One region of the Pseudoalteromonas sp. S3785 genome, then DNA from elsewhere that is predicted to be linked to it. Evidence: predicted binding sites of a transcription regulator. Region 1 holds the regulator's gene; the other holds the start of a gene.
The links. Region 1 encodes MetJ, which represses methionine synthesis genes. Its sites were predicted from a motif close to TAGACGTCTAGACGTCTA; they were not measured.

Region 1 (5,346 bases):
CGCTACGGCTTGCTCTTTATTCAGTACTGGCTTAGTACCGACTGTGGGCGCAACGCTTTGCCATTGGTTGTCGTGCTCAATGCTTTGGGTTATAAATTCTTTATCTATTAAGGCATCTATTGTTTTTTTACTAAAGCCGAGCGCTTTTAGTTCGGTTAATGATGACTTACCTGATTGTGCGAGCTGCTTTAACAAGTTTAACTGGGTTTTCGCTTTTAATGACGGTATTTTTGCGCCTTTTTCGGTAAGACTAACCATACTTATGCTGGTTTTATCAGGGTGTTCACCTTGGCGAAGCGCACTTGGCAGTGCAATATGTATCGTTTCACCGAGTGGATAGCAATAGTAACGTGCGGTAAAGCTAAGCAGTTCTAAATGCTGCGATGATAAAATGGGGGTTTGGTCAATAACTTCACTAACCGCTTTAATTTTGTTCTCGGGTACATCGGTATGCGTTTTAAGTGCAAGAACAACAGCTACTTTCTTTTGATTCCCAAAAGGCACCAAAACACGCATCCCAGGCATAATTGTCGCTGTGGGCGAGATAAGTTGTTCATCTATTTTATAATCAAAGGTGCGTGGTAACGGAACTTTTATAGCAACTTCAACAAAGCGCATAACAACTCATGTGATAAAGGGTAATAGCTTAATGTACTAAAAATAAGGCTAAAAACCTACACTCAAATAGTCGCTCTAAGGCTAGTTGGTTACTTTTTTGACAAAAAGCGTAATTAAAGCTTGTGCGGGGCAGGCTAGTTGGATAAAATCCGCGGCCTATAAATTTGTTTTAACGACGTATGGTGCCAGACTTCGGGTTTGGAGAGCGATGCGGCCTTAACTAGAGGTTCCTATGAAAGAAGGTATTCACCCTAAGTACGAAGTAATTTCTGCAACATGTTCATGCGGAAACAAATTCGAAACTCGTTCTACTCTTTGTAAAGACATTCACCTAGACGTATGTTCAGCGTGTCACCCGTTTTACACTGGTAAGCAAAAGATTTTAGACACTGGCGGCCGTGTTGATCGCTTCAACAAGCGCTTCGGTGCACTTAGCAGCAAAAAATAATTATTGCTGTTTAGTAAAAAAAGCATCTTCGGATGCTTTTTTTGTGTCTAAAATTCACCTTTTGGGGTAGAAAACTACCAATTATTACCATATCCCCACTGCATAACTATTTCCTGTTCTTATTCTGAATATGCATAAAGCTTTGCAGACAAACAGACAATTCTTCTCTATATTTTTTATACGTTAATTTTTAACCAAGTTGTTAAAAGCGCTAATCGTGGCGATATTTGTTTTTAACAGTGATTAACGCGCCATAATGGTGCAGTTTGATAAACTAATATCATGCAAAATACCAAAAATATTGTTTAGGTAAAATGAACCTCAAAAAGCACTTTTTGAATGAATTTTTATTTGTTTAATGTTGATAACTTTTAGCGAAGTTGCTGATAAATCACTTAAAATTAACGGATATAGCATATAACAGGATAGACCTGATATTGCTTGGAATTTAAAATTAATAAGAGTATCTTAGCGCCATACTCCCTCTCACTTAACTTAAATTGCAGGATACCATCGCGTTATGTCAGATTTTCGTGAACAAGCATTACATTACCATTCTCACCCCGTTCCAGGCAAAATCAGCATTGAGCTAACAAAACCAGCTGAAACGGTGCAAGATTTAGCATTAGCCTATAGCCCAGGTGTAGCAGAGCCTGTGCGAGAAATTGCAGCAGATCCAGCCAATGCGTATAAATACACCGGTAAAGGGAATATGGTTGCAGTTATCAGTAATGGTACGGCAATTTTAGGTTTAGGTAATTTAGGGCCACTAGCCTCTAAGCCTGTTATGGAAGGTAAGGCGCTCTTATTTAAGCGTTTTGCCGGCCTTGACTCTATTGATATTGAAGTTAAGCATCGCACCACCGAAGATTTTATAAATACAGTGGCCAACATTGCAGACACGTTTGGTGGTATTAACTTAGAAGATATTAAAGCGCCAGAGTGTTTTGAAATTGAAAAAGCGCTTATTGAACGCTGCAGTATTCCGGTTTTTCATGATGACCAACACGGTACCGCTATTGTAACTGCAGCAGGGATGCTTAACGCATTAGAAGTGCAAGGCAAATCAATAGAAGATGCCATTATTGTATGCTTAGGTGCCGGTGCTGCAGCAGTTGCGTGTATGGAGCTGTTAATTAAGTGTGGAGCATTGCGCGAACATATTTATATGCTAGACCGCAAAGGGGTTATTCATACTCGTCGTGATGACTTAAATGAATACAAACAGCTTTTTGCTAACAATACAGATAAGCGCACGCTGCAAGATGTAATTGCTGATGCAGATGTATTTGTAGGTGTATCGGGTCCTAATTTGCTAGCACCTGAAGACCTAAAGTTAATGGCCGATAAGCCAGTGGTATTTGCATGTTCAAACCCAGATCCTGAAATTGCACCTGAGCTTGCGCACAGTGCGCGTAAAGACTTAATTATGGCCACAGGGCGTTCTGATTTTCCTAACCAAGTTAATAATGTTTTATGTTTCCCGTTTATTTTCCGTGGTGCTTTAGATGTGCGTGCAAGCGCAATTAACGATGAAATGAAAATAGCTGCTGTTGAAGCTATTCGTAGTATTGCTAAAGAGCCAGTGCCTGAGCAAGTATTAACAGCGGCGGGTGTAGAAAAGCTCGAATTTGGTGCAGATTACATTATTCCTAAGCCGATGGACCCGCGTTTATTACCACGTATAGCCAAGGCGGTTGCGATGGCGGCTGTTGAATCGGGCGTGGCACAAATCGACTTGCCTGAAAATTACATGGCGTAATATATAGCGCTTAAACAAAAAAACCTCAGCATGCTGAGGTTTTTTTGTTTAAAAAGACGTTTTATTCTTCGTCTAAAATAGGCACTTCTAAACCCATTTCTTGCATTATTTTTTTAACTTCTTCAGGTACTTTTTCTGCGTTGTCTTTACGTAGGTCATCATCATTAGGTAATGGTTGGCCTGTAAATGCATGCAAAAACGCTTCGCATAGTAACTCGCTATTTGTTGCATGACGCAGGTTGTTTATTTGACGACGTGTACGCTCATCAGTTAATACTTTTAATACATTTAGCGGGATCGAAACGGTGATCTTTTTAACTTGCTCTGATTTTTTCCCGTGTTCTGCGTATGGGTGAATATACTCACCATTCCATTTAGCCATAAGATGTATCGTTGCCTCAGATTATTAATTTCTCACACGGCGTAAAAAGCGTGTAAATATGCGTGAAATTCTATCGTTTTAAAAAAGATAGTCAAATAATAGATAGCAATCTATCTTAATAAGCTGGCTGTAACGTCAAATAAAGATTTATGAGGGCTTTACACGTATATTATTTTTAGCCATCTAGAGCTTTAAAAGCTTTGACTTATTATAATGGATAACTTACTCTTTTAGACGTCTAAACATCCAAATTAATCAGGTGACGAATATGAGCGAAAAAAACAAAGCAACCATTGCTGTACGAAATGGGGTTGATGCCGATAAACATCATGGCGCCGTTGTACCGCCAATTTATTTATCGACGACATATTCGTTTGCCGATTTTGATACTAAGCGCGCATATGACTATGGGCGCAGTGGCAATCCTAATCGCGATATTTTAGCTGAAACGCTAGCAGAGCTTGAAGGTGGCGCGCGGGGAATTATTACTGCTACGGGCATGGCTGCGGTGCATTTAGCCACACAGTTATTAAATAACGATGATACCTTGGTTATCCCTCACGATTGTTATGGCGGCAGCTACCGTTTATTTACGTCGTTAGAAAAACGCGGCTTGCTTAAACTTAAAGTACTAGATTTAACTAACTCAGAAAACCTAGAACAAATTTTAACCATTAAACCTAAATTAATTTGGATAGAAACACCCAGTAACCCTGTGCTGCGCCTAACGGATATGAAAGCCGTGACGGATATAGCAAAACAGTGCGGTGCATTAGTGGCTGCCGATAACACCTTTTTATCTCCGGCATTACAAAATCCAATTAAGTTTGGCGTAGATATTGTGGTGCACTCAACCACTAAATATATCAACGGCCATTCTGATGTTGTAGGCGGTGCAGTTGTTGCTGCAACACAAGAGCTTGGTGATGAGCTTGCTTGGTGGGCCAATAACATTGGCATTACCGGCGCTCCATTTGATAGCTATTTAACGTTACGTGGTTTACGTACTTTAAATGTGCGCTTAAGGCAGCACCAAGAAAATGCTCTGGCGATTGCTAAATACCTTGAAAGCTCTGAGTATGTTAGCCAAGTTTACTACCCTGGCCTTGAATCGCACCCTCAACATACGCTTGCTAAAGCCCAACAACTTGGCTTTGGTGGCATGGTTAGCTTTGATATTAAGGGGGATGTGGATGATGCTGCGGCGTTTTTAACAAGCCTTAAAGAGTTTAGCTTAGCTGAATCGCTAGGTGGGGTTGAGAGTTTAATTTGTCACCCTGCGACCATGACTCATGCAGGTATGGAGCCAAAAGCGCGTCTAGAAGCGGGAGTGGGCGATACGTTAATTCGTATTTCGGTCGGTATTGAAGATGTAGAAGATCTATTAGCTGATTTTGAGCGTGTTTTTAACTTAGTTAAACCTGGACAAAATAAAAATGTAGGGCGCGTTGGTAAAGCCGCAGGCAATGCCAATGGTGATGTAAAGCAGCAGGCTGCCCATCCAGCTTTGTGGTGATTGAGTATGGTAAATAGTGTACATAAGTTTGGTGGCTCGAGCTTAAGTTCGAGCGAGCGCTATCAAAGTGTGGCAAAAATTATTATTGCTCACACACAGCCAGGCGACTGCGTGGTTGTATCTGCTGCGGGTAAAACCACTGATACCTTGGTTTCGCTGTGGCAAAGTTATCAACAACAAGATAAGCAAGCCGTTGCTGATATTTTACTGCAATTGAGTAACCACCAAACAGCATTAATTGAAGCGTTATTAAAAGCCGATGCTAAACACGCAGCTTTAGCTGTGTTAGCGCAAGAGCTAAGTGATGTGGCAGAGCAAGCCAACGAGCAGCAGTTGCAAGAGGCGGCGCTACTGGCGCATGGCGAACTGTGGTCTGCGCGGTTATTGGCGGCCTATTTAACGCAATTAAACATTCAAGCGTGTGCTCATGATGCTAGAGCGCTGTTTAGTGTAACAAGCGGGGAGCTTTTGCATGCGAAAAACAAGCAGCAATGCAGCCAAGTTATTGAAGCAAATAAAATTAACGTAGTAACAGGGTTTATCGCAGCAAGTGCTGATGGCGAAACAGTTACGCTTGGGCGTAATGGCAGTGACTACAGCGCCACTTTATTAGCCAATTA
Region 2 (5,346 bases), on a different contig from region 1:
GTAATCGATGTTGCTGTAACCATTACGTTTAAGCGTTTCTACAGCGCTTTGGTGAACACCTTCAAGCAAGAGAATTTTAATTTTGTCTTTTGCTAACGATACCTTACTCATAACCTCATCCTATTTAATTTGTGGCCCATTTTTAGTGCCGATAATTACTTTATCAGCACCGCGCATCGCAAATAGGCCGTTGGTAACTACGCCAACAATTGAATTAATTTGTGTTTCAAGTTGTTTGGCATTACTAATACTTAAATTGTGTACATCTAAAATAACGTTACCGTTATCGGTTACTACGCCTTGGCGGTAAACAGGGTCGCCACCAAGTTTTAATAATTCACGCGCTACGTAGCTGCGTGCCATGGGTATAACTTCTACCGGAAGTGGGAAGTCGCCCAATGTATCTACTAATTTTGTGTCATCAACAATACACACAAACTGTTTTGCAACGGCTGCGACTATTTTTTCGCGGGTAAGTGCTGCGCCGCCGCCTTTGATCATTTCGTTATGGGCATTAATTTCATCTGCGCCATCTACATAAACATCAAGCACATCTACATCGTTTAGCTCAAACACTTCAATACCTAATGCTTGTAGGCGCGCTGTTGAAGCCTCAGAGCTAGATACCGCCCCCGTTATGGTGTCTTTTACTGTGCCTAGGGCATCAATAAAATGATTTACGGTAGAGCCTGTGCCTACACCAACAATGGTGTTTTCTTTTACAAACTCGAGTGCAGCCCACGCAGCTGCTTTTTTTAATTCGTCTTGCGTCATTGTTATGCTCATGTTTCAAATGTGTAGTGGGTGTATATTACCAGTGATAAATTTTATCAGGAGTAATAATGGTTTTAAGTGGAACATCCCACGATTCAATTGGCAGTGCATCTACTTTTTGGCAGCTGTGTGCTAGGCCAATAAGTTGCGGTTTTTGCCAATTGTATGCGTGTAATTGCGCCAGTGTTTTATCGTAAAATCCACCCCCCATTCCTAATCGGTTACCTTGATTATCAAATGCAACAAGTGGCATCAGTAAGTAATCTAAATCAGTTAATGGGCATATTTGAGAGCAGTTCAGCTTAGGCTCCAAGATACCATAGCGATTTGCCCTCATGGGTGAGTTTTTTTCATAGCGTTGAAATAGCAACGTAGCCCCATTAAACGGGTGTATAACGGGTAAGTAAAGAGTATGGCCTTGTCGCCATAACTCGTTAATTAACAACGATGTATCTAATTCTCCATCGTTACTAAAGTAAATGGCTATCTGTTTTTTCGAGGCTGTTTTCTCGCTATTTAGCTGTTGAGTAAAATTCAACTTTAGCTGTGCAGCGGCTTTTTCTTGCTGCTTTTTTGATAAATTATTGCGTAATTGGCGAATAGATTGGCGTATTTGTGTACGTTTATTGCTCATTGTAATTACGCACCTTCGATTAAATAGACACTAAATCAGGAAAAGCTAAGTAAACAGCAAGCACAATCAGTAGTAAAACGGCGGTGGCAATCAGTGAATATAACAAAATATTGCTACGCGCTTTAACAGGTTCATCGAGCTGCTCGTCAAGCATTAGATCATCTTCTTGCCACTCATCGCTTTCGTCTGCAGGGCTTTTTAGCTCATTGGTTGGAAGCCTTTGTTCTAGCTCTTCTAGCTTTTCTTCTAGGCGGATCAGGCTGCTTGTTATGTAATCGAGGGCATCAAAAATCCGTTCATCACGCTGACTAGCTGCACTAGGGTTTTGAGGAGGCTGCTCACCTGTGGCTTGTAACTTACTTTTAATGCCTAAACTTGCGAGTAATTTGGCTTGCTTTAGGGCTTTGTCTTTATTGCTTGGTGCAAAGAGTGTCTTGCCGTTAAAAAACTGTGTTACTTTATCTTCAGACGTTTTTAGTTTATTTGCTAAATTAACGCAGGCAGTTTTAGTCTCAGTGCCCTCAGCGAGCCCTACAAACATAACGCGAAAATTATTGGCCATTTACTTATCCCTTAAGCTTTTATTATGCAAAGAGTATATACCTAAAACAGCAAGTAATTCGAGGGCTCGCTAAAACTCATTACTAACTTTTGCTTTAGATATAAAAACGGCCCTTAAAAGGGCCGTTTTTTAACTTAATGCGTTGGCTTAAAGGCCAGCAGCTGCGCGTAGTGCATCTGCTTTATCTGTACGTTCCCAAGGGAATTCGTCACGACCAAAGTGACCGTAAGCCGCTGTTGGTTGATAAATTGGGCGCTCTAAATCAAGCATTTGAATTAAGCCATAAGGGCGTAGGTCAAAGTGCTCGCGAATCAGTTCGATTAAGCGACCTTCTTCAAGCTTGCTTGTACCAAAGGTTTCAACGCTGATAGAGGTAGGCTCTGCAACACCAATTGCGTAAGATACTTGCAGCTCACACTTATCAGCAAGGCCTGCAGCCACTACGTTTTTAGCTACGTAGCGTGCAGCATATGCCGCTGAGCGGTCAACTTTTGATGGATCTTTACCAGAGAAAGCACCACCACCGTGACGTGCCATACCACCGTATGTATCTACAATAATTTTACGACCTGTTAAACCACAGTCGCCCATAGGTCCGCCAATTACAAAACGACCCGTTGGGTTAATGAAAAATTTAGTCGCGCTTGTAATAAGCTCGGCAGGAAGTACCGGCTTAATGATGGTTTCCATCACGGCTTCTACTAAATCATTTTGCGAGATTTCTTCAGCGTGCTGAGTAGAAAGTACAACTGCATCAATACCTACTGGCTTGCCGTTTTCGTATGCAAAAGTTACTTGCGATTTTGCATCTGGGCGTAACCAATTAAGCTCGCCGCTTTTACGTACTTGGGCTTGGCGCTGTACTAAACGGTGTGAGTAAGTAATTGGCGCAGGCATTAACACTTCTGTTTCGTTACATGCATAACCAAACATTAGGCCTTGGTCGCCAGCACCTTGTTCTTCAGGGCTAGTACGGTCTACACCTTGGTTAATATCAGGAGACTGCTTACCAATGGTGTTTAAAATAGCACACGAGTCTGCATCGAAACCCATGTCTGAATGCGTGTAGCCAATTTCACGTACTGTTTTACGTGTAATTTCTTCAATATCAACCCATGCGCTAGTCGTGATTTCACCACCAACCATAACCATACCGGTTTTTACGTAAGTTTCGCACGCAACACGGGCATGAGAGTCTTGCTCTAGGATAGCATCAAGTACCGCATCAGAGATTTGATCGGCGATTTTATCCGGATGACCTTCAGAAACAGATTCAGAAGTAAATAAATGTTTTGCCATTGTATTTCTGCTCACAAATATTGCGCTTCACAAACGTCGGTATTAGCGCTAAAAAATTAAGGGGCGTATTTTATCTAAAACGAAACTGCTTGCATAGTGTTTTTACGCCTAGACGTCTAAATAAAATGAGTAATCACTTTTTGGTCTTAAAAAATATTCATAATAGCCCATTTTTATGGGGTTTTTAATTGCACACAGCACCCACATTAAGTAAGAATGGTTGCTATAACAGCTCTTAAGTTACTTAAGGGTATAAACGAGCACATTAGTACCCGCGCAAATACACATAAAGGTAGGAGAATTCATGCCATCTCGCAAAGAACTTGCAAATGCTATTCGCGTCTTGTCAATGGACGCAGTACAAAAGGCCAAATCTGGTCACCCTGGAGCCCCTATGGGCATGGCCGATATCGCAGAAGTATTATGGCGCGATTATCTAAAGCATAATCCAACTAATCCAGAGTGGGCTGACCGTGACAGATTTATTCTTTCAAACGGCCACGGTTCAATGCTTATTTATTCTCTGCTGCACCTAAGTGGTTACGACTTACCAATTGATGAAATTAAAAACTTCCGTCAAATGCATTCAAAAACACCTGGCCACCCAGAGTACGGTTACGCGCCAGGTATCGAAACCACTACGGGCCCATTAGGTCAGGGGATCACAAACGCGGTTGGTATGGCACTTGCTGAAAAAGCATTGGCTGCACAATTTAACCGTGAAGGTCACGACATTGTTGATCATTACACCTATGCATTTATGGGTGATGGTTGTTTAATGGAAGGTATTTCTCATGAAGCATGTTCACTTGCGGGCACCTTAGGCCTAGGCAAGTTAGTTGCTTTTTGGGATGACAATGGCATTTCAATCGATGGTGAAGTAGAAGGTTGGTTTAGCGATGATACACCAGCACGTTTTAAAGCGTATGGCTGGCACGTAATTAGTGGCGTAGATGGCCACGATAGCGACGCAATCAGTGCTGCAATAGCTGAAGCTAAAAGTGTTACCGATAAACCAACGCTTATTTGTTGTAAAACAGTGATTGGTTATGGCTCGCCTAACAAGTCGGGTAGCCACGATTGTCACGGCGCACCTTTAGGTGATGACGAAATTACAGCATCTCGCGAATTTTTAGGTTGGACTGGCGAGGCATTTGAAATTCCTGAAGATATTTACGCACAGTGGGATGGAAAAGCTAAAGGGCAAGAACTTGAATCAAGCTGGGACGAAAAGTTTGCAGCGTACGCAGATGCGTACCCAGAGCTAGCAGCAGAATTTAAACGTCGTACAGCTGGCGATTTACCTGCTGATTGGGCACAAAAATCACAAGAGTACATAGAGCAGTTACAAGCAAACCCTGCAAATCCAGCATCGCGTAAAGCATCACAAAATGCATTAAACGCCTTTGGCCCAATTTTACCAGAATTCATGGGTGGCTCAGCCGACTTAGCTGGCTCAAACTTAACAATTTGGGATGGCTCTAAAGGATTAACTGCAGACGATGCAAGTGGTAACTACGTTTATTACGGTGTACGTGAGTTTGGTATGTCGGCAATTATGAACGGTATTGCCCTTCATAAAGGCTTTATTCCTTACGGTGCTACTTTCTTAATGTTTATGGAATATGCGCGTAACGCTGTACGTATGGCTGCACTAATGAAGCAACCAAGCATTTTTGTATACACACATGATTCAATCGGTTTAGGTGAAGACGGTCCAACTCACCAACCGGTAGAGCAAATTGCTAGCATGCGTTTAACGCCAAACTTATACAACTGGCGCCCGTGTGACCAAGTTGAGTCGGCAATTGCATGGCAACAAGCTATAGAGCGTAAAGATGGCCCTACATCACTTATTTTTACTCGCCAAGGCCTTGAGCAACAATCGCGTGACGCTCAACAATTAGCAGATGTTAAAAAGGGCGGGTACATCCTTAGCTGTGACGGCAACCCTGAGCTAATTATTATTGCTACTGGTTCTGAGGTACAACTAGCGCAAGACTCAGCAAAAGAACTACGCAGCCAAGGTAAAAAGGTACGTGTTGTCTCTATGCCGTGTACTGATGCGTTTGAAGAT

Region 2: the regulator MetJ is predicted to act here: its motif matches at 3,371-3,388, upstream of metK (methionine adenosyltransferase).

The regions. Positions count from the first base shown of each region.
Region 1 covers NZ_PNCT01000055.1:1,911-7,256, reverse strand. The annotation lists gene priA (primosomal protein N') at 1-618, opposite strand, end outside; gene rpmE (50S ribosomal protein L31) at 851-1,066, shown strand; gene CWC17_RS14160 (malic enzyme-like NAD(P)-binding protein) at 1,587-2,828, shown strand; gene metJ (met regulon transcriptional regulator MetJ) at 2,890-3,210, opposite strand; gene metB (cystathionine gamma-synthase) at 3,479-4,726, shown strand; gene metL (bifunctional aspartate kinase/homoserine dehydrogenase II) at 4,733-5,346, shown strand, end outside.
Region 2 covers NZ_PNCT01000027.1:1,139-6,484, forward strand. The annotation lists gene serA (phosphoglycerate dehydrogenase) at 1-111, opposite strand, end outside; gene rpiA (ribose-5-phosphate isomerase RpiA) at 121-774, opposite strand; gene CWC17_RS07735 (5-formyltetrahydrofolate cyclo-ligase) at 812-1,408, opposite strand; gene CWC17_RS07740 (hypothetical protein) at 1,428-1,970, opposite strand; gene metK (methionine adenosyltransferase) at 2,118-3,269, opposite strand; gene tkt (transketolase) at 3,574-5,346, shown strand, end outside.